Regions from separate parts of the Paenisporosarcina sp. FSL H8-0542 genome, predicted to be linked through region 2. Evidence: riboswitches for the same ligand, from Rfam matches in the RefSeq annotation. Region 2 holds a riboswitch; the other holds the start of a gene.
What was found. Region 2 has a riboswitch for cobalamin ahead of MHH33_RS14925 (ABC transporter substrate-binding protein). Riboswitches for the same ligand answer to the same signal wherever they lie in the genome.
Positions count from the first base shown of each region.

Region 1 (12,511 bases), 200 kb from region 2:
AATATTTTTCCCATCGGATGAATCCAGAATGCCATTTATATAGTTATGGAAATAGCGTCTATTAGGCAATGTTGTTAAATCATCATGATGTGCGTGATGTTGCATGATCAATTGGTTTTCATAGCGTTCCGTTATGTCCCGGAAACTGCAGACTGTCCCGATGAAATATTGATTCACACTGTAAATTGGACGGCCGTCAAATAGACATATGGTTTCTTTTGACGAATCCGGTTTTTGGAATTTCACTTCGATATCGGAGAAGCTTTCTTTCGTTTGGATGATTTGATCTATCCAATCCTTAAGAATAGCCAGCTCAGACGCAGGCTTTTTAATCACATCTTGGCGTTTCAATCCTGTCAGTTTTTCTGCATATGGATTAAATTCCATAATACGACCATAATGATCCGTCAAAATCATGGCAGTATGTGAGGATTCCGTTAACACTTGGTTCAGCACATTCAAATCTTTGTTTTGTTCTTGCAATTGGATTTCACGTTCGATACTCGTTCCGACAATCGAAAGCAAGGAAAGGAGTAGAGGGTCTTCAAAATTCAAAGCGGTCATAATGGAAACTGTTCCAAGAGTGCCGTTCGTACGATGATCTGTAACTGGCACGGAATAACAAGCCGACTGATAGAGGAAATCATGATAATGTTGAGAGCCTACTACTTCCACCGGTTGATTGTGGTTCAGTGCAAGACTGATACAATTCGTTCCATTGTATTTCTCCGTAAACTGAACGCCTGTTCTGAAGCCAAGTTGTTGAATGACATCTTTAATCGTATTGTCACCTTCCATATAGGTAACGATGCCCTGATTATCGGTAACAACAATCAAAAGTGGAGTTCCTTTTACCATCTTCAAAAATTCTGGAATAAAAAATTCCACCACTTTCAAGACTTCTTTATTTTCTTTTTGAATTTGTTGTAGTTGTTCATGGCCAATTTCAAAAGGGTCGGGAATAATCGTCGGATCCAATCCCCATTCTTCACATCGCATTTTCGACTGTTCAATTAGCTGTAAATTTAATTGTTGTGCTTGCATTCAAATCCCCCCTTTATAATAAGGTTTTTGCAAAGTGTCTTAAGTAAATAATTCAAGGTTTTACAATATATAACAATATTTTTGTATTATAGTAGCTAGTACTCCTTTTTATTATAGTTGATAAGAAGGATTTTACCTACCAAATAATGAATAAAGTCGAATATAGTCGAAAAAGTTGTTTAATTCGTCACAATCGTACCCAACATAAAAAAAGATTACATTTCAAGTAAATGAACCGAAAGAGTTGACGTTTGACTGGTAGGTAGGGTTAGATAGGAAAGTATGTTAAATGAGATGAGGAATAGTTATGATGCAAGATCAACGAAAGAAAATAATTGTTTTAATGATAAATATGTTTATCGCAATAGGGAGTTTTGGCATAATCATTCCGATACTGCCAGCCTATCTAATGTCGATTGGTGAAGGGGGCATGGCGGCAGGTCTTATGATTGCCATCTTTGCGGGGGCACAGTTCGTCATGTCACCGATTGCCGGTAAGTGGGCAGATCAAGTTGGTCGACGGAAGATGATTATTGCAGGTCTAAGCGGATTAACGCTTTCCATGTTTGTGTTTTATTTCTCGGATTCAATATGGGTGCTGTATACATCGCGAGTGATAGGCGGTATCGGAGCAGCCTTATTAATTCCTGCGATTTTCGCTTATGTAGCAGATATTACGACTATGGATCAGCGTGCAAAAGGGAATAGTTACATTTCCGCAGCGATGTCACTCGGAATTGTCATTGGACCTGGAATCGGAGGGTTTTTGGCGGATTATGACTTGAAGCTTCCATTACTCGTTTCCGCATTGGTATCGTTGTTGTCTGTGATATTCTCAATAATTGTATTGAAGGAAAGCAGGGAAACTGGAGATGTTTTAGGCGCAGTTAAACAGGAATCAATGGTGAAAAAACTTGCACAGTCTGTACAAAAGCCTTATTTTATCCCACTTGTTATTACACTCGTCATGAGTTTTGGGTTGATGGCATATGAATCGGTATTAGGTCTGTTTGTGGATAATCAATTTGGCGCAACACCGAAACAGATTGCAGTGATGGTGACGTCAACAGGGATTGTCAGCGTTGTGATGCAATTATTGGTGGTGGATCGTCTCGTTCGAAGGTATGGTGAAGGAATCATTTTGAATTTCTTTATCGCCCTGACAGCTTTATGTTTCTTCTTATCTTTATTTGCCTCCACCTATGTGCTGTTCTTTATGATTACGTTAGTGGTGTTCCTTGCAACTTCTATTTTGAGACCAGTGCTGAATACGCTGATCTCAAAGCTAGCAGGTAATGAACAAGGCTTCGCGATGGGGATGAATAACGCCTATATGAGTATTGGTAACGTAGTTGGACCGCTACTTGCTGGTGTTTTATATGACGTGAATATTATATATCCTTTCTTGCTAGGATTCGTCGTACTAGGGATTACAATCTTGGTAAGTGTCGTGTGGCAGAGGAATCAGAAATCAATCCAATTTGTGAAGTGAATTTATTGCGTTCGATAGGTTAGTTCGACAATATGAACGTAGGGTGTCACAATCAGAAAAGGCTTTTGGCCAGTTTAGCTGGGAGCTATTAAATAAAAATGAATAGTAATTAACAGGTGAAACCTCGTATTTTGATCAAACAAAATACGAGGTTTTTATTCTATTGTAGTTTTGAAATAAAGTTGCGATGATCCGAGTAGGAATAACGCTCTTTTTTTAACTTATTGAACTCACATGAAAATTAAAAAACGCTCAAAATCAATAATAGTGCATATCAAAAGGACCCCGAAAAAAGCTGAGCCTTAAGAGAAATTATTTGGAGTTGGTAAGTAAATCGAGAAGTATCTCCAATCTACTAAGAATAAAGGCAAGTCTGGTGCAGTAACTAAAGTAGGATAAATATCCCGTAAGTGCTACTCATATTGGGGCGACAGTTTTGTGATGCACCGTGGTCGTTGGAGTCAGACTAACGGTTGGGCTCTATGGCACCATAGTTCATCGACCTTCTTCGTCATCCGTAGTGATTTATACCCATTAAGAACAAATTTTCATCCTTTGTGGTGCAGTGATTATTCGCTGCATGGGTGGCTTAGAGGTCAGTTTACTAAAAGAAATTATTTTGATTTATGGAATTATCTGTTAAAATTAATTGGACTGTTATCTTAATACTGGGCGTAAATGGGGAATTTAAAAGGAGGAGAAGAAAATTAACGAAACCTTTTATCTCAAACTAAATGGATATTTACTGCTCACAATCATACCATTATCCGCTCTTGGATATTATTTTGCCGTCCACAAAGAATCATTGTTCTACTTGTATGAATGGCTGCTTGTTGCAATTGTATTAATTTCAGTACTTTTCTCAATTAAAAATATAGTATCCATCAAAAGTAGACTAAAGTGGGTTGCTATTTCTATATTAGCCTTTTTAATTCAATTTGCGGTACTTGGATTATTTTTGGGACCACTAACTCACTATCTTATGATTTATCTTTTTTATGTTGTTGCAATCCTTTCTTTTGCTATTTTTATAATAACAATTAGAAAAAACGAAACCTTAAGAATTATCCCGTTAAGCTTCACTATATTAACAGGATTCTTCACGTTATATATGGTATTTCTAAATGCTTTATGGGGAAATAATTTAAGTTAAAACAACTTTATATTTTTCTTGCAGAACCACTATATAAACTAAATTGATGACTTTACACTTCAACTATTTAACTGGTGCTTTAGTTAAAGATCATCGGGCTGATTATTCAGCCCTTTTTCTTATTGAACTAACGGGGCAGTCTAGTTGAATAACTGCTCGAGGAATTATGAAAATAATGAGTAGGGTTATCATTGTGGAACTTGGTAATATGTGTAAACGTCAAATTTGAAAAGGAGCTGAATTAATGTTAGTAGATGTTTTTTATTATCTTAAATTTTCAATTGGTGTTTTTATTTTTAGTTTGTTAGTTACATTAATTTTAATATTATTGAAAAAGTCCGTTATAAGTGGATATTCAGTCAGTATGTTGGTATTTGTTTCTTGTATCGTATCGGGAGTAAATATGTTTATTTCGGGATATATAGCGGATGAAGTTCCATCTGGAGGAGACCCAATTATCTTCTATATGTTTTTAGTTGTTCTATTATTAAGTGTAGTAAATATGATTTTAGTTTTAATAAACACGAAGGAAAAGTTTGGGGAACAAAATATAGTAAATAATTAACGAAGTTTGTGAAAAATTGTACTTAAACTAACGGATGCTTTACTTCAATAAGGGGTGAAGCCTTTTTTCTTATTGAACTAAAGGGGCAGGTTAGTTGAAGAGTGTGGTATAACTTTTGTTCAACAATTGGGACATTTTGTGGAGAAGGGAGATGGGAGAACTATGGAAAAAGTATTAAGAAAATCAGGTCTGTATGGGTTAGTGTTCGGATTGGCTGTTTCCATTCTATTTGTTAGTTACAAAGAAATTCAAGAGGTAGATAACGGTGGTCAACTAATTACGTATAAACCGTTTCTTGATTATTTTATAGCGATTTTACGTTTTGGAATTATAGGAATGTTTTTGGGTGTGTTTATTGGTTGGAAGGATTATGAAAAGAAACATAAGACACAGCAACAAGGAAAAACATATTACATCCTTGCCTTTTTTGTTGTATTCCTCATTTCAAGCATTTTAATGTTGATATTAAATTGGTGAAATAGTATTCCGTTTTCATCTTCAACTAACGGGGCAGGTTAGTTCAATAAGAGATAAGATTTTTTGTGGTAAAATTTAGTGGGGGAGATTTGTAAATGGATGTAGACAATTATCGGAAATTTAATATTACGTCATTTGTTCTTTTTTATATGTCTATAGTGATTTCGGGAATAATTTTTTTTGGTTTTATGTTAAAGAATTATCCAAACGGAACACTTGTGTTAGTTTTAAAAATAGCCATCTTGATTTATTTCATCTACCAAATTAAAAAGTATAGAATTGAATTTAATAATGTTTCTCTTAAAAAGAGTATGTCAGGTATCAAATGGGCAAAATATGTCTCTTTGAGTATCATTTTAAAAATTAATTTTACTTTCATAGCAGCAATTAGTTTTACGCTGTTCGTTATTCTATTCCCATCACTTTTTGATTATTTTATTAACTTTCTTTCTGAACAAAATATTGAACCCGTATCTAGGAGTGCATTAAGTTTAATAATACCTATAATCTCTACAGCGATATTAACTCCAATATGGGAAGAGCTGTTTTTTAGAGGTATAGTGCTAAGAAAGTTAACAAAAAGATTTAAGCCTATTACTGCAATATTAATTTCTTCTCTTATTTTCGCCATAGTACATAGTGGTTTCATTGGAATAGCTCATGCATTTCTTATGGGATGTATGTTAGCTTATTTTTATCTATTGAAACAAAACATTTGGATACCAATTATTTTACATGCAGTAATAAACCTTGTAGCTATTCTTTTGAGTACATTCGATTCTCCAAATTTGACTGATTTAGCCATGCCCTCGAGAGAACAATTGATAGGGGAATTAGCATTGTACGGACCGATTACATTTGCTATTACATTTTTCCTTCTACTAATATTTATTAGAGGTTGGAAGCAAGTTAAGCTTTTGGTTATTGAATAAGACGGATATTTTCTTATTCAACTAAAGGGTGCTTTTGTAAAAATCTTTGGGCTGCTTTGGTAGCCCTTTTTTCTTTTTCATCTAACGGGGCATGTTAGCTAAAGAAAACTTTTATCTTATCCTAAAATAAATATTAAAAGAGGCGTTTGAAGTGGTTAACATTTTTGTAGTTGTTTGGGTTGTAATAACATCACCCATTCTTTTATCTGTCGTTTTTAGAATTTTCAAACCGATTGTAAATGCTGATTCTACTGGTATAAGTATGATAATTATTGTTTTATTAGTTGGTGTCTTGGATGCTTATATTGGAGTTAAATTAATTGAAAAGAAAATCCAACCTTGGCTAGAAAAGCGAAAGAGATAAACATTTTCCTTATTCAACTAACGGGTGCTTTAGTTAAAGATCGTGGAGTTGCTTTGGCAGCTCTTTTTTCTTATTGAACTAACGGGGCAGGTTAGTGGAATAAAAAGTGAATTAATCCATTATTATCTGTATTATGTTAACTGCATAAATCAGTTGTACAGATAATGAAGGAAATATCTTCTTACTGTCGAATATTTGCCTAGAACCATAATTAACTATTCCGATGAGGAGGATTCTTGTGCGTCCACGACCATTATTTATTGAAAATCCAGAGCATGCTAGGTTTGTTAGTCTTGTGCCAGATGGAGATATTGAAGAAATACTTAGTAAGCAACGAACTAAGACCATTACCCTCTTAAGCAGCGTATCAGAGGAGGCAGCAAGGAAGTCGTACGCTCCAGGGAAATGGACTTTAAAAGAAGTGATTGGGCATATGACCGACTCGGAACGTGTGATGTCGTATCGAATGCTTGCCATTGCACGAAATGAAAGTGCACCACTCCCAGCAATGGATCAGGATCAATACGTTGCTGCGGCAAACTTCAACAAATTATCCTGGGAGCAGTTACTAGCTGGTTTTGACACAGTACGCTCCAACACGTTAAGCCTTATTTCAACCATTGATGATGCAGCGTGGGTTCGTAATGGAACTGTAATGAACAGCCCAGTTTCGATAGGTACCATTGCATATGGTATTGCCGGGCACGAGTTACACCATATGAAAGTGATTAGTGATAAATACTTATAAGTCTTTTTCTATTAATGAAAAAACCTAATTTTTCAGCATTAAATGAGAAATTAGGTTTTTTAATATTGAAACTTCCTTAACGTTGTAAATCTGCATTTTCCTGACGCTACCCCTTATAGCGAATTTACTATAGTTTCATTCAGAACTAAGGAGATAATTTATGTTGGATTTAGAAAAACAAAAGAAAAAATCATTGCCTTAGATGAGTCAGATGCTAAAAAGCATTGAAATGATGACCGCCGCATATTTGGAAATGGCAAAAGACGGAAAAGATGACTTTACAAGCGATAAATATGTAGATGTACTAAAAGAGATGTATAAGAAAAAACATCAAGAGAATTAAATAAAACTTCTTATTCAACTAACGGGTGCTTTAGTTGAAGATCCTCGTGCTGCTTAGGCAGCTTTTTCTTATTGAACAAACGAGGCAGGTTAGTTCAATAAGAGGATTAATTTACCAAATGAATAAGAAGCATTTTGAACTAATGGTACTACCAACGCATAGCAGGATATTTTAGGAAAAGAACATTTGATTGTTGAAATCATTGACTCAGATGAAGTAGGTGGGCTAAAGGTCTATTTATCGAAAAGTTATATATTGGAATTATTCCCAGACACTTCAGAAGAGGATGATGAGTCCTGGAGACTTTTTAATCGTAGGAGCGATAACCCCCACTTTATCTCTATATAAAAAATCATCCGTTTTTTGTAGGCAAACTTTACCAATTCAATTATTGTAATTCTATTTCCATTAAACTATAATGAAAGCGATTTAATAATTGAATAGTTATATATTTTGGTTCTTTACTTGCGGGTAAAGATTAAAAAGGAACCAGGTTAAAATCCTGGACGGTCCGGCCACTGTAATTGAGGGAGTGACTTCCATGAGCCACTAGTTGAAAAACTGGGAAGGCGGAAGAAACGTACCAACCTCATAAGTCAGGAGACTTGCCTAAATATAGATGTAGAATACCTTCCGGGAAAAGGTTGCATTGTGGATCATTGAATTTCTTTTTGAATTTGTGAGAATACAAAGGCTCTTACCTTTCTTCCGGGGGTAAGCGCTTTTTTTGTTTGATTTCGAAAAAGGGAGGATTTCACGGAACCGCAACAACACGTTAATCAAAAATTCTATGAGAAATGGAGAATCATCACTTGACTACCTACACACAGAAATTGCGACGCCTTCTTCCTGCATTATTGGCATTGATTATGCTCGGGTCCTTGATTTCACCGATCCAGGCAGGAGCCATAGGGGAAAGCGGAAATGCTTCGCTGCCTCAGGAGACGAGAGGCCAGCTTGCCGAAGGGCAAATTAATACACAAACGCAGTCGACACAAACCGACCGTAGCGCCGAGATAAGAGCAAAAGTGGAACAAGCAATCGAGAAAACGAAAAACTACTACATACAGAACCCCCCTGACTATTCCAAAGGGACTTCACATAGCAATTATTGGCTGATGTCCGCTTTATGGGGTGCAGGGACGGACTTGGAAAACGACGTTCCATGGAAAGAAAATGCTTCCCCATGGAATCCAGCGTCTTATTGGACCGTCGGCAAGGAAAAGGTGACTACTTCCTCGAACGAGGATGCAGGAATTGTTATCGGTTCCATCGTTTTGGGCAAAAACCCATATAAATTCGGGACACGGGACATAGTGCATGATTTAGTTGCGAAGCAGAAAGAGAACGGATCTTTCTTTACTATTTGGGGAGAGCCTTGGGCAATGGTCGCGCTTGATCTGATGGAAGCGGAGTATGACCAGGATAAACATATCCAATATATATTGAGTAAGCAAAATGCCACGACAGGATACTTTGGCGATTCCGATGTGACAGGGTGGATACTGATCGCCCTAGCCCCACATTTGGACCGGCCGGATGTGAAAGCCGCTGTCGACAAGGCGGTCCAAGGGATACATGACAACCGGAACAAAGCCACGGGCGAAGTCATGGGGCAGATGTTCGGGGAAAACTCCAATAGCGTCGCGCCTATCATCAATGGCTTGGCGGCGGTAGGCGAGGACCTCTTCTCGGAAAAGTGGACCATGGAAACGACGCAGCTCGGATCGGTCAACCTGATTGAACGATTTGTGGACCGCTATCAAATGGCTGATGGCAGATTTACTTGGCAGGAGAACACTTTGGGCTCCTGGCAGTTGGCAACCGAGCAAGGATTGCTTGCCATCTCTGATGCCGTTGCAGGAAAGTCGACTTTCGTGCGGCTGAAAGACTACAAGGAGCAAGAACTGGACAAGCAAACGAATGTCTCGGTAAGAGTGGAAGGAATCAACGATACGCTACTCATGAATAAAGATGTCCAAGTGGAGACATTCATGGAAGCCGCCGATGCTTTCGATGCGACGGAGCAGGCGCTTGCCGAAGCAAGCATCCCGTTTGAAGGATCGAGTTCCTATATTGCCAAAATAGGGCCAGAGGAACAAGCGACGTTCGGGGCCTGGGATGGCTGGCAGTATATAGTGAATGATGACTATCCGGGTGTGTCTGTCGGAGAGTACCCGATTGAAGACGGAGATGAAATCGTCTGGTTTTACGGGAACGTGGGGGACATTTACCAAGATATCGATATAGCCGATGAAGTGGAGGAATTGACCCTCCGCCCAAACATTTCAATTGCGCCGAAATTACTTGAAGGCGATGAAATTGAAGTTACGGTGACGGCAGAATACAATGTGTACAACCGTTCCTGGGAACTGGAAAAAGAGAACGAGGTAGCGAAGATCAAGGACGCGGCCATCCACTTCAATGGGGAGACATTCAGAACGGATGCCAACGGAGTCGCACGCATACCTGGTGAAAAAGCAAGGGTCGGGACGTATGAGCTGAAGGTCACGAAAGACATTAACGGTAGTTATCCAAGGCTCCTGCGCCAATCAAGTAAGATCATCATTGAGGAAGACCCCGACAGCGGTGCCATCCCGTCGGACAAAACGGTCACACTGTCCGTCGAGAAGCGCACAATAGGTCTGGGAGATATCATCGTGCCTATGGAAGTGGCACTGCAAAATGGTGATACTGCGTTCACATTATTGAAAAGAGTGGCCGACCAAAAAGGGGTATCCATTGATTATATTGGATCCGGGGCTGGGCTTTACGTTCAGGCGATAGAAAATCTTGGGGAGTTTGACCATGGTTCACAAAGTGGTTGGATGTATTCGGTCAACGGAACCTTCCCGGAATACAGTGCAGGGAACTATGTGTTGAAAGACGGAGATGTTCTCCGCTGGCAATATACGAAGGATCTTGGGCATGATCTAGGACAAGGAAATATTCCGGATAACGGAGGGGGCGGCAGTCCCGGAAACGGCAATAGCAATGGAAACAACCAGATCGAGATACAAAAATCAATTGCCAATGCAGCAAAATGGATCGAAAAAACCCGTGATTTCACTAATTATGATCATTTCATCGATTGGGATGTACTTGGTTTGGCGAGGGCGGCTCAAAAAGTTCCAGCTTCTTACTACGCTGCGTTCGAGAGCTATGTAAAGGCGGAAAAAGGAGAGTTCAGGAAAGTCACCGACTATGAGCGGATGGCGTTGGCCATCACCTCGATCGGGAAAAATCCGAGAAATATCGCGGGATATGACTTCATTGAAAAAATCTACAACAATGAACGCATGACGATGCAAGGGACAAACGGTGTCATTTTCGCTTTGCTTGCCTTGGACTCAAAAAATTACGAAGTTCCTGCGAATGCGGTATGGACGAAAGCAAAGCTGGTGGATTGGCTGCTTGCGGAACAGAACGGCGATGGTGGCTTTCCGCTGACGGATGGAGCTGCAAGTGATATCGACATGACTGCCATGGCGCTGCAAGCTCTAGCGAAATACCAGCAAACGAAAGAAGCAAAGGATGCAACGAATAAAGGATTGGATTGGCTGTCCAAGCAACAACTGGCTGAAGGTGGATTCCAGTCGGCAGGATCAGTCAACAGTGAAAGCGTTTCGCAAGTAATCATTGCGCTGTCAAGTCTTGGGATTGACTTGGAAGACAATCGCTTCAAGAAAGAGAAAGGCGATTTGCTTTCGGCACTTCAAACCTTTGTCAATATGGACGGGGGGATTTCCCATACGAAAGGCGCGGAAAGCAACTACATGGCCACCCAGCAAGGGATGATGGCTTTGGTCGCCTATGACCGTCTCAAAACTGGCAAAACCGGCCTGTATGATATGGGAGACGTAAAGGCATCGGCCCCGAATCTTTCATTCCCGGATGTCAAGAAAGGATCTTTTGGGGAAAAAGAAATACAGGAGCTTGCTGAAAAAGGTGTAATTGCTGGCTTCTTGGATGGGACGTTCAAGCCAAACCTAGAATTGAACCGAGGGGAAGCGGCGATTTTATTTGCCAGAGCACTGGATTTGAAAGCTCCGGAGTCGCCGGCAGGATTCAAGGATGTAGCCAAATCTAGCGTATTCTATGAAGCCGCACATGCTGCGAAAGCGGCAGGCATTTTCAGAGGTCAGGGGATCGGGGAAACTTTCGGTGCTGGTGAAAAACTGAATCGTGAACAAATGGCTTCCGTGCTTGTCCGAGCTTTTGGATTGAAAGCCACAAATGAAAAAGTGAAATTGGCTGATCTGGACAGTGTGTCGGATGCACATCGGAAAGATGCAGAAATTTTATATCAAAATGGTATCACGCTTGGGAATGGGAACGGAAATTTCGATCCTAAAGGGTCTGTCTCCCGCGCGCATTTTGCCGTGTTCCTTTCCCGTTCACTGAACAACAAGAAATAAACAGTGTCGCGTTCATTTTATCAAGTGTTCACATTAAATATCGTATTTCAAGGACGGTCCAGCATTCCTCCACTAAGGTGCTGGATTGTCTGCAATATGGAGGACATTCAATTCAAAGAATGTAAGTAAAGGGGGACTATCGTTGAGGAACCATGTGAAGTTCTTCGGAAATTTGGCCGCCGCTTTTGTATTGGTTCTTTTGCTGGGCGCATGCGGATCGTCACTGCAGAAACCGACAGGGCTGGAAAAACCGCAGAGCAGCCAGGAAACGGATGCAAGCGAGGAGCTGACGGAACAGGAACCCGTAGAAGAGAACGAGGGCATCTCTGAAGAATCAATAACGGATTCCCGCAAGGAAGAGCAAGAAAAAGCAGGAGAAACCAAGGTACGGGTGGAAAATGAGCAGGAAAAAACGGTTGCGTCGGCAAAGAAAGAAGTGCAGCAGCCTACTCATGCAAAGGAGCAGGCTAAAAAGCAGCCAGGACAAGCCGAAAATCATACGTCAGGGCCTTTAGGGGAAGATGGCAAGCAACCTTCAAACGCCACTGCCGGCAATCTCCCAAAAACGGCAGCACCCGTACAGGTCCCTTCCAAGCCACCGGCACCGCCTGTGGAAAGCCCCGCTGAAAAAGAAAAGGAACCTGAAGAGCAAGCATCCACAATCGTCTTCTCAATCGTCATCTCGTCAAGTGAGGTCCCTCTGACTCCTGTAAAAATGGAATTCAAGGAAGGGGATACCGTACTGGACGCATTGATCCAAATCACGAAAAAACATAAAATCCAAATGGATTACCGTGGCGGGAAAGGCGCCAGTGCTTACGTGGAAGGTATCGCCAATGTCTATGAATTTGATCGTGGACAGGGGAGCGGCTGGATGTACCGTGTAAATGGGGTATTTCCGGATCGTGGGGCAGGCACGGTCCCGTTAATGGTGGATGATCATGTCGAATGGCTCTATACGACCAGTCTTGGGGA
Region 1 covers NZ_CP152050.1:2,767,038-2,779,548, reverse strand. Annotated here, with positions in the region: gene MHH33_RS14135 (EAL domain-containing protein) at 1-1,044, opposite strand, end outside; gene MHH33_RS14130 (tetracycline resistance MFS efflux pump) at 1,352-2,536, shown strand; gene MHH33_RS14125 (hypothetical protein) at 3,351-3,689, shown strand; gene MHH33_RS14120 (hypothetical protein) at 3,934-4,254, shown strand; gene MHH33_RS14115 (hypothetical protein) at 4,417-4,731, shown strand; gene MHH33_RS14110 (CPBP family intramembrane glutamic endopeptidase) at 4,827-5,663, shown strand; gene MHH33_RS14105 (hypothetical protein) at 5,815-6,027, shown strand; gene MHH33_RS14100 (DinB family protein) at 6,266-6,775, shown strand; gene MHH33_RS14095 (hypothetical protein) at 6,987-7,118, shown strand; cobalamin riboswitch at 7,556-7,746, shown strand; gene MHH33_RS14090 (DUF4430 domain-containing protein) at 7,931-11,536, shown strand; gene MHH33_RS14085 (DUF4430 domain-containing protein) at 11,679-12,511, shown strand, end outside.
Region 1: another riboswitch for cobalamin. It lies ahead of MHH33_RS14090 (DUF4430 domain-containing protein); the one in region 2 lies ahead of MHH33_RS14925 (ABC transporter substrate-binding protein).

Region 2 (12,511 bases):
CCCTTTAACAACATGAAAAGACACGTCTTTTACAACCGGTGAGTCGTGATAACCACCTGTTAATCCTTCGACTTTTAGCATGATTACGCACCCACCTTTCTTCGTTGTTTCCAAAAAATAAACGCAAACACTGGTGCACCAATGAAGGCTGTAATTACGCCTATTGGTAGCTCAGACGGTGAAATTATGGTTCGCGACACTAAGTCACAAATAATGAGTAATGAAGCACCATTTATAAATGATAAGGGTAATACATGACGATGATCCGATCCCCACAACATACGTGTCATATGTGGAACGACGAGACCAACAAAGCCAATGGTTCCAGAAACCGATACCGCAGCACCAGTTAAAATCGAACCTCCTGTTAAAATCATCATTTTACGTCGTTTCACATTTACACCTAAATGCATGGCACGTTCCTCGCCAAAAACTAATGCATTAAGCTCGCGTCGATTTAGCCATAATAGTAAAAAACCGATCGTCATAAACGGTAATGCCATTGTGACATAGGGCCAACCTCGCATTGACACACTACCAAGCAACCAGCCAATAATTTGACGGAGCTCTTCACCTGAAAGTGAAATCATAAGAGAGATGACAGATCCCAAAAATGCACTAAATATTATTCCTGTGAGAATGATCGTTTCCATCTTCATCGCGCGGTCTATGAGCTTGGCAAAACTCATAACAGTAACCATAGTTAAAAAAGCACCGAGCATACTGAAAACTGGCAATGTGAACAAGCCTAGAAAGGGTACAGAAATTCCGAAAAAGAGTGTCACCACGGCGCCAACTGAGGCACCGGACGACACTCCTAACGTATATGGATCCGCTAATGGATTTTTCAACAATCCTTGGAAAGCTGCTCCCGCTATAGCAAGTGATGCACCAACTAAACCAGCTAGCACAACACGAGGTATGCGAATATTCCAAAGTATGTTTGATGCAGCTTCATCCATGTCAGGATTCCACAAGACTTGCACAGGAATCGAAACCGATCCAGCCGTTACCCCAACCAGCACAGCAGCAATCAGTACGAATACAGAAGCTACATAGGCAAACCAGGTTTTATTCACTGAAGACCTCAGGATGAATTGCTTTTGCCAATTCTAATAAGCCTTCTGTTAAACGAGGACCTTGACGACTTGTCGTATCACCATCCACATCCATTACTGCCTTGTTTTTCACAGCTGTAACTGTACCAAAACCTTCACGAGCCAAAACTTGCTCCGCTGCATCTGGTACATAGTTTCCGTAAGTTGTTAATATTACATCCGGATTACGCTTTACAATTTCTTCAGGGTCCATCATGATCCAACCTTCTAGATCTGATGCAATATTTTCTGCGTTCAATATTTCGATCATTTCGTTCATAAATGTGTTTTTACCTGCTGTATAAATTTCTGGAGCTGGAGATATTTCCGCAAATACTTTTTTCTTCGTTTCAATGGTTGAAGCCTTTTCTTGAATCGTTGCTACTTCATCCTTCATTGTTTGTACCATTTCTTCAGCTTCTTTAATCTTACCTGTCGCTTGGCCAATAGTAGCCATCGTGTCATACACTTCATCAAAACTTACTGCAGATTTCACAACATACACGTTTAACCCTGCATCACGCAATTGTTTAATTCCAGCCTCACCTACTCCGAGACCTGATTCATGTGCAAGTACTAAATCTGGATTTAAAGAAATAATTTTTTCTACATTAAATTCTTGTCCACCAATTTTTTCTTTAGAAGCAACTTCTTCTGGGTAGTTATCGTAATCCGAAACTCCCACTACTTCTTCTTCTAAGCCAAGAGCATACAAAATTTCTGTATTGCTTGGAATCATTGAAACGATTGCTTTTGGTGCTTCTTCCAATGTGATTTCATTATCAGTGACATCCTTAATTGTTAGAGGAAATTGGGAAGCCTCTTGTCCAACTTCTGTCTCTTGTGTTTTGCTGTCTGCAGGTTTTGCTTCTTCCTGCCCACATGCTGTTAATAATATCGCTGCAAGCGCAGTTGCGAGCCATAATTGCCAAATCTTTTTCATTGTTGATTTCCTCCTTGATGTTTATGTTTATGTTTTTGGACACAAAAAAATCCTCCGCTTTTTGTCGGAAGATGGTTGGTTGAATTTAGGCTTTTGCTAAAATGAGCACGAGCTGATTCACACCATTCCTATCCTCGTAGGGTTGCGGGTGTTGCGCACGTAGGCAGGTCTCCTGGCTTGTGATCAGTGGTTGGCGCGTCTTCCCAAAGCTAAGTTTGCTTCAGTGACTTGATGCGCTTCCTCTCACATACAGTGGCGGGACCGCGTCGGATTTGAACCGACTTCCCTTTTAACTCTGCGATTGAAGCAGAGCACCTTCGTGTTGGGGCTATGTAATTCATTTTTCATTATACAGGATTTCTGATGGGTGTCGAGAAGGTTTTTGTGGGTGACTCGGATTGCGTGAAATTGAAGATTTCTCCATTTCGAGGGTGGAAATCTGGAATTCAAGTTGCGTTATCTGCATTTCATGAGGCTTTATCTCGAATTCGAATACGTTTATCTAGATTTCGCATTCACTTATCTGAATTTCGTTAAATTTGCATGCGGTGCCGGGCACCAAAAAAGCCATTCCACATCTTTCGAGTGAAATGGCTTTGGTTATTAAAATTACATTTTTTCAGGTGCGCTTACACCAATCAGACGTAGGGCATTTGCGATAGTTGTGCGGACTGCCGTAATAAGGGCAAGACGTGCACGTGTCATGTCTTCGTTCGTTGCATCCAATACTTTTTCTGCATTGTAGAAACTATGGAAGGTTGCTGCAAGTTCTTGGATGTATGTCGCAACGCGGTGTGGTGAGCGGATTTTCGCTGCATCAGCCACAACTTGCGGGAAGTCACCCATTTTCTTCAGAACATCTATTTCTTTTTCAGCTTGCAATAAATCCAATTGAGCATCCGAAGCACTGAATCCTTGCTCTTCAGCAGAACGTAAAATCGAGCTGATACGCGCGTGTGCATACTGTGCATAATACACAGGATTTTCATTTGATTGTGAGACAGCTAAATCTAAATCGAAGTCCATATGTGAATCGCCAGAACGCATCGCGAAGAAGTAACGAACAGCATCCAAACCAACTTCTTCAACAAGTTCACGCATCGTGACGGCTTTACCAGTACGTTTACTCATCTTCATTTTTTCGCCGTCTTTATACAATTGAACCATTTGAATAATGCTTACTTCAAGCGTATCGCGATCATATCCAAGTGCTTGGATTGCCGCTTTCATACGTGGGATGTAACCATGGTGGTCCGCTCCCCAAATGTTGATTAATTTATCAAAACCGCGTGCAATTTTGTCTTCATGATATGCAACATCAGGTGTTAAGTAAGTGAATGAACCGTCGTTTTTAATCAGCACGCGGTCTTTGTCATCGCCAAATGTTGTCGAACGGAACCAAGTTGCGCCTTCTTCTTCAAATACGTGACCATTCGCACGTAATTTATCCAAAGCGACTTCAATCTTGCCGTTTTCGTATAGAGAAGTTTCTGAATACCACTCATCAAAGTTAACACGGAAATCAGCTAAATCTTTTTGAAGTTTTGCAAGTTCCACTTTTAGACCATGTGAACGGAAGAATGCAAAGCGTTCTTCAGCAGACATCTGAAGCAATGCATCGCCATGCTCGCTTGCCATCTCTTTTGCGATATCAATGATATCTTGACCGTGATAGCCATCTTCAGGCATGTCAGCATCTTGACCCAATGCTTGCTTGTAGCGCGCTTCCAATGAATGTGCCAAGTTGTTGATTTGGTTCCCGGCGTCATTGATATAGTATTCACGTGACACGTCATAGCCTGCAAAATCCAATACATTACATAATGAATCTCCGACTGATGCACCACGGGCATGCCCTAAATGCAAATCACCTGTTGGATTCGCCGAAACGAACTCCACTTGAATTTTTTCACCAGCGCCAGCTTTTGAACGGCCATAATCAGCACCTTGTTCCAAGACAGCTTTCACCACGTCCGCCAAGTAATCTTTGCGAATTGAGATGTTAATAAATCCTGGACCGGCAATTTCGATTTTCTCGATAACTGTGCCAGTTGTATCAAGGTTTTCCAAAATAGCTTCAGCAATAGCACGAGGTGGCTTCTTCGCAAGCTTCGTCAGCTGCATCGCAATGTTTGTAGCGTAATCACCATTCGCTTTATCACGTGGGGATTCCAAATGAATGCCAGGCATTCCTTCTGAATCAGTTAATTCGGCTTTCAATATAGCTTTCTGTAATGCTTCTTTAATGGATTGTTGAACTTGTTCTACTGCGTTCATTGCGATCCCTCCGTGTAATGAAATTCAAGTGTGTATTCGCCAACGGGTTGCCCGCTCACGTCTAAATCATATTGAACGACAAAATGGCCGTCGTGTTCATTTTGCTCAAACGTCATCTGCCGTGTATTGGTTGTCACCATCAACATGCCATATTCGCTATCGTAACTGCCTGTCTGCTCTGAGTCCTTAATAAAAGGGAGACGCATATTAATTCCGCCGCTTCGCAGTACCAGGGCTTCGGTTTCACCCATTTTGACAGTGGTGTTCACATCTTTGTCATCTTGAACTTCCGCATATTTTAAATAGGATGTCTCATCTTTTTCAATCAAAGTGCCATTTGCCCATAATTCATAGATTTCCGGTTCTTCATTAGGTTGCCGGATGGTCGTTTTTAACCTTACTTTTACTTTTGTATTCATAACAAGTCCACCCGCTTCCTTGTGATTTTGTTTAATTTCCTTACCAAGGAAATGCTTTTACGCTTTTCTATGTCTAGCTTCAAGCGCCAGGCCGCACCTAAGCTTCAGTTCCTCAGGCGAAAGTGAACTTTCGCATCGAACCTTCCAGCGCCGGCGTCGACCTAAAACGGCGCTTTACGCTTTTCTATGTCTAGCTTCAAGCGCCAGGCCGCACCTAAGCTTCAGTTCCTCAGCGAAAGTGAACTTTCGCATCGGACCTTCCTGCGCCGGCGTCGACCTAAAACGGCGCTTTACGCTTTTCTATGTCTAGCTTCAAGCGCCAGGCCGCACCTAAGCTTCAGTTCCTCAGGCGAAAGTGAACTTTCGCATCGGACCTTCCAGCACCGGCGTCGACCTAAAACGGCGCTTTACGCTTTTCTATAACCTTTTTATTATAAGTGATTTATATACTTTATTTCAAATGTCGTTTTAAAGGACATCGATATTGTAATAATTTGTTAAAATTTACTTAATCGTTTTTTTAGGTATGTTATACTAACGCTAGAATTTCTCACGGAGGAAAAGTCATGCTTTTCGAATTACTTATTAACTTTTGTATTTTATTCACTTTCGCGGTTTTGTCCTATTGGCCCTTCCAAGATGTTGTGCGATCGAATTTCCCTTTCCCGAAAACACATCCTTATATCATTGGAATTATTGCTGGATTGGCTGGTTTTATCTTAATGGAATCCGCTGTCAATCTGTCTGATTTGATTATACTTGATGCAAGACACGTAGTAATTGTGATTTCTGGAATTTTTGGCGGACCGATTGCTCCTATCATCAGCGGACTGATTATTGGTGTGACACGGATGTTTATCCTGGAGGAATTCACTACGACTGGAATTCTTGCAGGATTGAACGTTATCCTCATGGGAATTGTGATTGGGGCGTTCAGTTTTAAATATAGGATGACATTTAGAAATGCTCATCTTTATTTTTATTATGCAACTGCTCAAACTGCTCTTTTAATCGTCTATATCATGTATCCAGCATTGAATAACGTTCACGAAGTCCTGTACTATATCATTTATTCCGCCTTTTCATTCTTTACTGTACTGTTCATTTTAATCGAATTAAACGAGCATTTTAAGAAAATCCGTCATACTGAATTATTATCAGAGACCGATTATCTGACTGGTCTTTATAATAATCGCAAATTCCATCAGCTGACACATTCTTACATTACAGAATCAACCAAGCCTTTCAGCATGATTTCCATCGATATCGATTCTTTCAAAAAAGTGAATGATATTTACGGTCATCCAGCGGGCGATGAAATATTAAGGGAACTTGGCAAGCGTCTGAAGGATCTCGTTTCGGAAAATGAGGGATACGTCACACGAAATGGCGGCGAACAATTTGCCGTATTGATTGCTAATTCCCCTCCTGCAATGGGACTTTATCTAGGTGAACGCATACGCTCCTGTGTGGCAAGCACCCCATTCCTCGTTTCAGATAACCTGGAAGTCTCAATTACGGTATCCGTGGGAGTCAGTTCCTATCCGGATAATGGCTCAACGATTCAGGAACTTTATAGTGCTGCTGATTCAGCTATGTATGAGGCGAAAGCGAACGGACGTAATCGCGTCATTCATTTCACAAATAAAAAAGCGTGATGCTTCTCAGAAATGAGAGCATCACGCTTTTATTATTGTCTAGCTCCAAGCGCCAGGTCGCACCTCCGCTTAGGCCCACAGGATGTGGGTCATGAAGGCGCTCCGACACGAGGCTAGGAACTTAGCCTCCCGGTGTGCCTGCAGTTACTTGGCACACAGTAAACTTTGCTTCCAACTTCGGAGTCGAGCTAGAGTGGCGCTTTACGCATTTATTTTACCCAGCCTAAAAGCATTTCACGGATGAGTTTGCTTGCAGTGTTTGCAGTTTGTTCAGATGAATCGTAAATTGGCGCTACTTCCACTAAGTCGAAGCCAACGACGTTTACGTCTGAACCTGCAATCGCATGGATAGACGCCAGTAATTCACGAGATGTAATACCTCCGCAGTCGACTGTTCCAGTACCTGGTGCGTGTGCAGGATCAAGTACATCAATGTCGATTGTTACGTATACTGGACGCCCTGCCAATGTTGGCAACACTTCTTTTAACGGCTCCAGCACTTCAAATTTTGAAATGTGCATGCCGTTTTCTTTTGCCCAGACAAATTCTTCTTTCATGCCTGAACGAATACCGAATGAGTAAACATTTTTTGGACCGATGTGATCGGCGATTTTACGAATTGGTGTGGAGTGTGAAAGTGCTTCTCCTTCGTAAGATTCACGTAAATCAGTATGTGCGTCCATGTGAATGATTGCCAAATCCGGATACTTTGCAGCGACAGCTTTCATAACTGGCCAAGACACTAAGTGCTCGCCACCCATTCCGACTGGAACTTTTCCGTCAGCTAACAATTTTGTCACGAACGTTTCGATTTCGTCCAAACTTTTTTGCGGGTTCCCGAAAGGTAACGGAATATCCCCTGCATCGAAGTAATTTACTTCGTCAAGGTCACGATCCAAATACGGACTGTATTCTTCAAGGCCGATTGACACTTCACGAATACGTTGTGGACCGAATCGTGAACCTGGACGGTAGGAAACTGTCCAGTCCATCGGCATGCCGTAAATGACAGCTTGTGATTCGTCGTAATTTGGATGACTTTTAATAAACACATTGCCTGAATAGGCTTCATCAAATCTCATTAATTATTCCCCCGCTAAATCTTTCACGAACTTCGGTAACACGAATGCTGCTTTATGCAATTCTTTCGTGTAGTATTTCGTGTCGATTTCGTGGAAACGTGCATCTTCTACTGTCAAAGGATCGTATTTTTTCGATCCAAGTGTGAAGCACCAAAGACCACTTGGGTACGTAGGGATGTTTGCCGTATATAAACGAGTGATAGGGAAAATTTCTTTCACGTCTTTTTGAACTTGCTTGATTAAATCTGGTGTGAACCAAGGGTTGTCCGACTGTGCAACGAAAATTCCATCTTCTTTTAGCGCTTTTGAAATACCTGCATAGAAGCCTTTTGTGAACAAGTTCACTGCTGGACCTACAGGTTCTGTTGAATCTACCATGATGACATCGTATTGGTTCTCAGATTCAGCAATGTGCATGAAACCGTCTCCTACTTGTACATCGACACGTGGGTTTTCCAATTCTGATGCGATTGTTGGTAAATATTTTTTCGAGTACTCAATAACTTTGCCATCGATGTCTACAAGTGTCGCTTTTTTCACTTGTGGGTGTTTCATGATTTCACGAATTACCCCACCGTCTCCGCCACCGACAACTAAAACGTTCTCTGGGTTTGGATGTGTGAATAAAGGCACGTGTGCCACCATTTCATGGTATACGAATTCGTCTTTTTCCGAAGTCATTACCATGCCGTCCAGGAATAACATATTGCCCCATTCAGCCGTTTCCGCCATTTCGAGCAATTGGAAATCCGTTTGCTCCGTATGCAAGGTACGGTTCACCTTCATCGTAATGCCAAAGTTCTCGGTTTGTTTTTCTGTAAACCAAAATCCAGCCATAATGCATTCTCCTTTACTTACGAGGTTAGTGGATCCGTTCCCGGCATGTAGCGAAAGTGAACGCGGTCTGCCGAAAAACAAATACAGAAAAAGTATAGATGTTTTTGACAAAAGTGCAACTATTATTTCTTAACAGTTCTATTTTTGATTTGGTAACTGAATCATTTAGCTGCCTAAAAATGATATACTACTCGTTTTTGCATTTGTCATTTTCTCTATTCACGCGTTTAATCCTCCCATGAATTTACCATACTACTAAAAAGCATGGATGAACGGAGTGAAAGCAATTGCGACGAGCTGACTTACAACAAAAAAAACGAAAGCACCAAAAGCTTCGATCCGTTATCTGGTACTCCATTGTGTCAATCAGTGCATTGTGCACTATTCTTTTGGCATTGCGTATATATGCACAAATTCTTGGTCCACCATCTCTTGCCGTCCCTCAGGCAACCGTGTTTTTAGATCGCAACGGCCATTCCATCGGGGACCGTTTTGCCGAGCAAAGACGCTACTGGGTGAAGTTAGAGGAGATGTCCCCTTTTATAAGTGACGCCATTTTGGCAGTTGAAGATCAGGAATTTTACGAGCATCATGGTTTCGATTACACACGAATTGCGACGGCTTTATTAAAAGATGTAAAAGCCATGAAAAAAGTGGAGGGCGCGAGTACCATTACTCAGCAGTATGCCCGAAATCTATATTTAACCCATGATAAAACTTGGACTCGTAAAGCGAAAGAAGCCCTGTTTGCTTACCGTATGGAAACCTTTTATGAGAAAGATGAATTGTTGGAAGGTTATTTAAACACGGTGTACTTCGGTCATGGCATGTACGGAGTGGAAGCCGCAAGCCGCTTTTATTTTGGCAAGCCAAGTAAGGACCTGACGTTGGCTGAATCAGCTTTGCTCATTTCGATTCCAAAAGGGCCGAGTATTTATTCACCGTTGATCAATGAAGAGAACGCCTACAAACGCCAAAACATAGTCCTTGGCTTAATGGAATCACAGGAAATGGTATCAACAGAAGCCGTGCGACGTGCACGTGATGAGCAAATTGTTTTGAAAAATGAGGAATGGAAGGGAACTAAATCGGTAGCACCTTACTTCCTCGACGAAGCATGGGCTGAAGCGGATCGTATTTTAGCCAAAAAAGGACGCGCCATCGCTGAAGGTGGCTGGACAATCGAAACCACTTTGAACACCCAACATCAAAAAGTCGCAGAAGAAGTAGTCGCTGACTGGATGCCGAAAGACAGCCTGGAAGTAGGATTTGTCAGTATGGAACCTGAAACAGGTTATGTAACGGCATTAATCGGTGGGCGCAATTATTCGGAAAGTTCATTTAACCGTGTGACTCAGGCAAAACGCCAACCTGGATCCACCATCAAACCACTGTTATATGCAGCGGCTCTTGAAGAAGGGTTCTCCCCTTTGACATTCCTTGAGAGCGAGCGCACCATTTTCACCTATGACAATGGCCGTTCGCAATACGAGCCTAAAAATGTTAACGGCGAGTTTGCGAATCATCCGATTTCATTGGCACAGGCAATAGCCATTTCAGATAATATATATGCCGTAAAAACACTTGAGAAGGTAGGCTATAAACCGTTTGAATCGTTATTAAAGCGCTTAGGAGTTGAAACCTCCGTGCAGGAAACGCCAGCAATGGCACTCGGCACGTCCGAAGTGACGTTGAAAAACTTGACTGGCGCTTTTAATAAAATAGCGAATGGCGGCATCGATCAACCGTTTCGGACCGTGCTATCAATTAGAGACAGTCATGGCGAAGTCGTTTTTGAAGCAGACCCGAAAGAACGGGATGATGATGACCGTGTCATGTCAGCTCAAGATGCGTTTATTTTAACGCACTTAATGACCGGCATGTTTGACCCCGTTTTCAACGATTATGCGCCGGCAACCGGATTGTCGATTCGCGGAAAACAAACGCGACCATATGCGGCCAAATCGGGAACGACGATTTCCGATCAAGTACTCGTTGGATATACCCCAACTTTAACAACGGGTGTTTGGAATGGATATGACGCCGGCAAGCAGCTCCAGCTAGCAGAAGACAAACAAGCAACGAAAAATATTTGGATTGATTACATGGAGAGAGTTCATCAAGGCGTAACCGCCGAACCATTCTTGCCTCCTAAAGGTGTGACCGGTGTCATTGTGGATATCGAAACTGGCGGTCTGGCAGTTTCAGCCTGTACGAAACAGCGCTTAATGTATGTAAAAAAAGAAGACATACCAAAACGGCTTTGTACCGATCCGAAGCTACAGAAACAATTGTTGGAAGATGTGAAAACAAATGAGGATGCCGATGAAGTTATTGAAATGGATAGCGACGATCCATGGTCACTGTTCCCGTTTTCTTTCTTTAGAAACGATGATGACGATTAAGGTTTATTCCCTTTCAATCAGAGTTTATTTCTTTACAGCCATTTTCCCCCAACAAAAATACCCCTCGAATGAACTTTTCGAGGGGACCAATAAGGCTTTTCCAATAACTATTAAAAACAAATAAAAACAAATAAAAAAGCTTTCTCTTTCTCGGAAATGATTATCCGATGAAACAGAAAGCTTTTTTCTTGGTTGGCGCTGACATGAGAAACATGAGGCATTTGGCTTGGGTTTGACACAAATGTCTCACGGCGCTCATGTACAGACGCGTTTCCAATTGTCCTAGCTCACTTTTTGTCAGCTATGTTTCAAGTGTACTTGCTTTTTTCGACATATTCAACCATTGAACAGAGGTGCATGAAAATGTCACATTTTGTACAACTGTTTGACAATATTAGGAATTCAATTCATGATGAAGTTTTTCTTCACTACGTGCCCACATTTCTGGGTTATGCGATTGTAAAAAGTCCCGCAATATTTCCTTAGATGAATCGTCCATTTGGTCAACAATGATATGACGTTTCATTGATTTGTCCATCTTGTTTACGTGGTCAGCCAGAATCTTGAATCCTCTGCGCTTTTCACGGTTGATGACCATTTCACATCCGGTCACACCTGCATAGTAGGGTCCTGTTGCTTTGTGGTCAATGGTAACCCATACAAGCCAAAATAATTTACCACCTTCAGAATCTTCACGATTCGTTGTGAATTTGATCCCGCGTTCCGTATCGCTTCTTGCATGCATGGCACCAATTTCAACTTTGGCGGTTTTTTCTTCGACGTCAATGATGACCGGTGATACATGTTCAAGTGTCAAAGAACCTACACCGAAACCACCGTGACCATCTGTTGGATCATTTTTTATGATTGTGAATCCAAGCTTTTGTTTTGGTTTTTCTTCATTTGTCATACGCTAGTCCCCTCCGTTCTGTTATTATAACGAATAGATAAACTTTTGTGAAAGAGGAGGAACTCCAGTGCCATACGTAACTGTAAAAATGCTTGAAGGTCGCACAGACGATCAAAAACGCGCGCTTGTAGAAAAAGTAACCGCTGCTGTTGCTGAAACAACAAATGCTCCTGTTGAAAACGTAGTTGTCTTTATCGAAGATATGCCAAAAAATCATTACGCAGTAGCTGGAAAGCTGTTTAGCGATAAATAAGTTAATAATGTGGATTCCCACTTTATTATGATTGACCTAAGCTGATTACATTAGACCATGTAATTAGCTTTTTTCATTGGCCAATTTATGTACGCAAACGTTTGGGATAACGGACAAAGTGTTTATATTAAAGTTCATTATTTTTATAAGTTTCAAATCGGGGAAGCGACCTCATAGTCTGTTTTATTAATACAATAATATAGGCAGGTGACTTCTTTTCCATCTAACCTTTCCAATATCAATTTTTTATTGAATTTGTATTGGAATCCACATTTCTCATTGACCCTTTTAGAATTAAGATTGAAATCATAATGTCCACACCAAATGATATCTAGGTTTAATTCTTCAAATCCGTATTTAAGTAAGCCATTTACAGCTTCAGGGACAAATCCATTCCCCCAATAATTAGGATTTAAGACATATCCTATTTCTTTTTGACTTAAGTGTGATAATAGTTCATCTGGCTTTCTGTCATGAAGTCCTATTCCGCCGATCACCTTATTTTCAGAAATAAGTTCTATTGCATACGTATCTTTACTTGCAATAAACATTTGAATAATATCTTTGCTTTCTTTCTCATCTTTATGAGGTTTCCAACCTGCGTTTGGTCCAACCAAATCACTTTTTGCA
Region 2 covers NZ_CP152050.1:2,967,869-2,980,379, forward strand. Annotated here, with positions in the region: gene MHH33_RS14915 (adenosylcobinamide amidohydrolase) at 1-81, opposite strand, end outside; gene MHH33_RS14920 (iron ABC transporter permease) at 84-1,079, opposite strand; gene MHH33_RS14925 (ABC transporter substrate-binding protein) at 1,072-2,040, opposite strand; cobalamin riboswitch at 2,185-2,374, opposite strand; gene argS (arginine--tRNA ligase) at 2,650-4,317, opposite strand; gene MHH33_RS14935 (DUF1934 domain-containing protein) at 4,314-4,736, opposite strand; gene MHH33_RS14940 (diguanylate cyclase) at 5,303-6,394, shown strand; gene speB (agmatinase) at 6,604-7,476, opposite strand; gene speE (spermidine synthase) at 7,480-8,313, opposite strand; gene MHH33_RS14955 (PBP1A family penicillin-binding protein) at 8,601-10,718, shown strand; gene MHH33_RS14960 (YwhD family protein) at 11,113-11,628, opposite strand; gene MHH33_RS14965 (2-hydroxymuconate tautomerase) at 11,696-11,881, shown strand; gene MHH33_RS14970 (GNAT family N-acetyltransferase) at 12,034-12,511, opposite strand, start outside.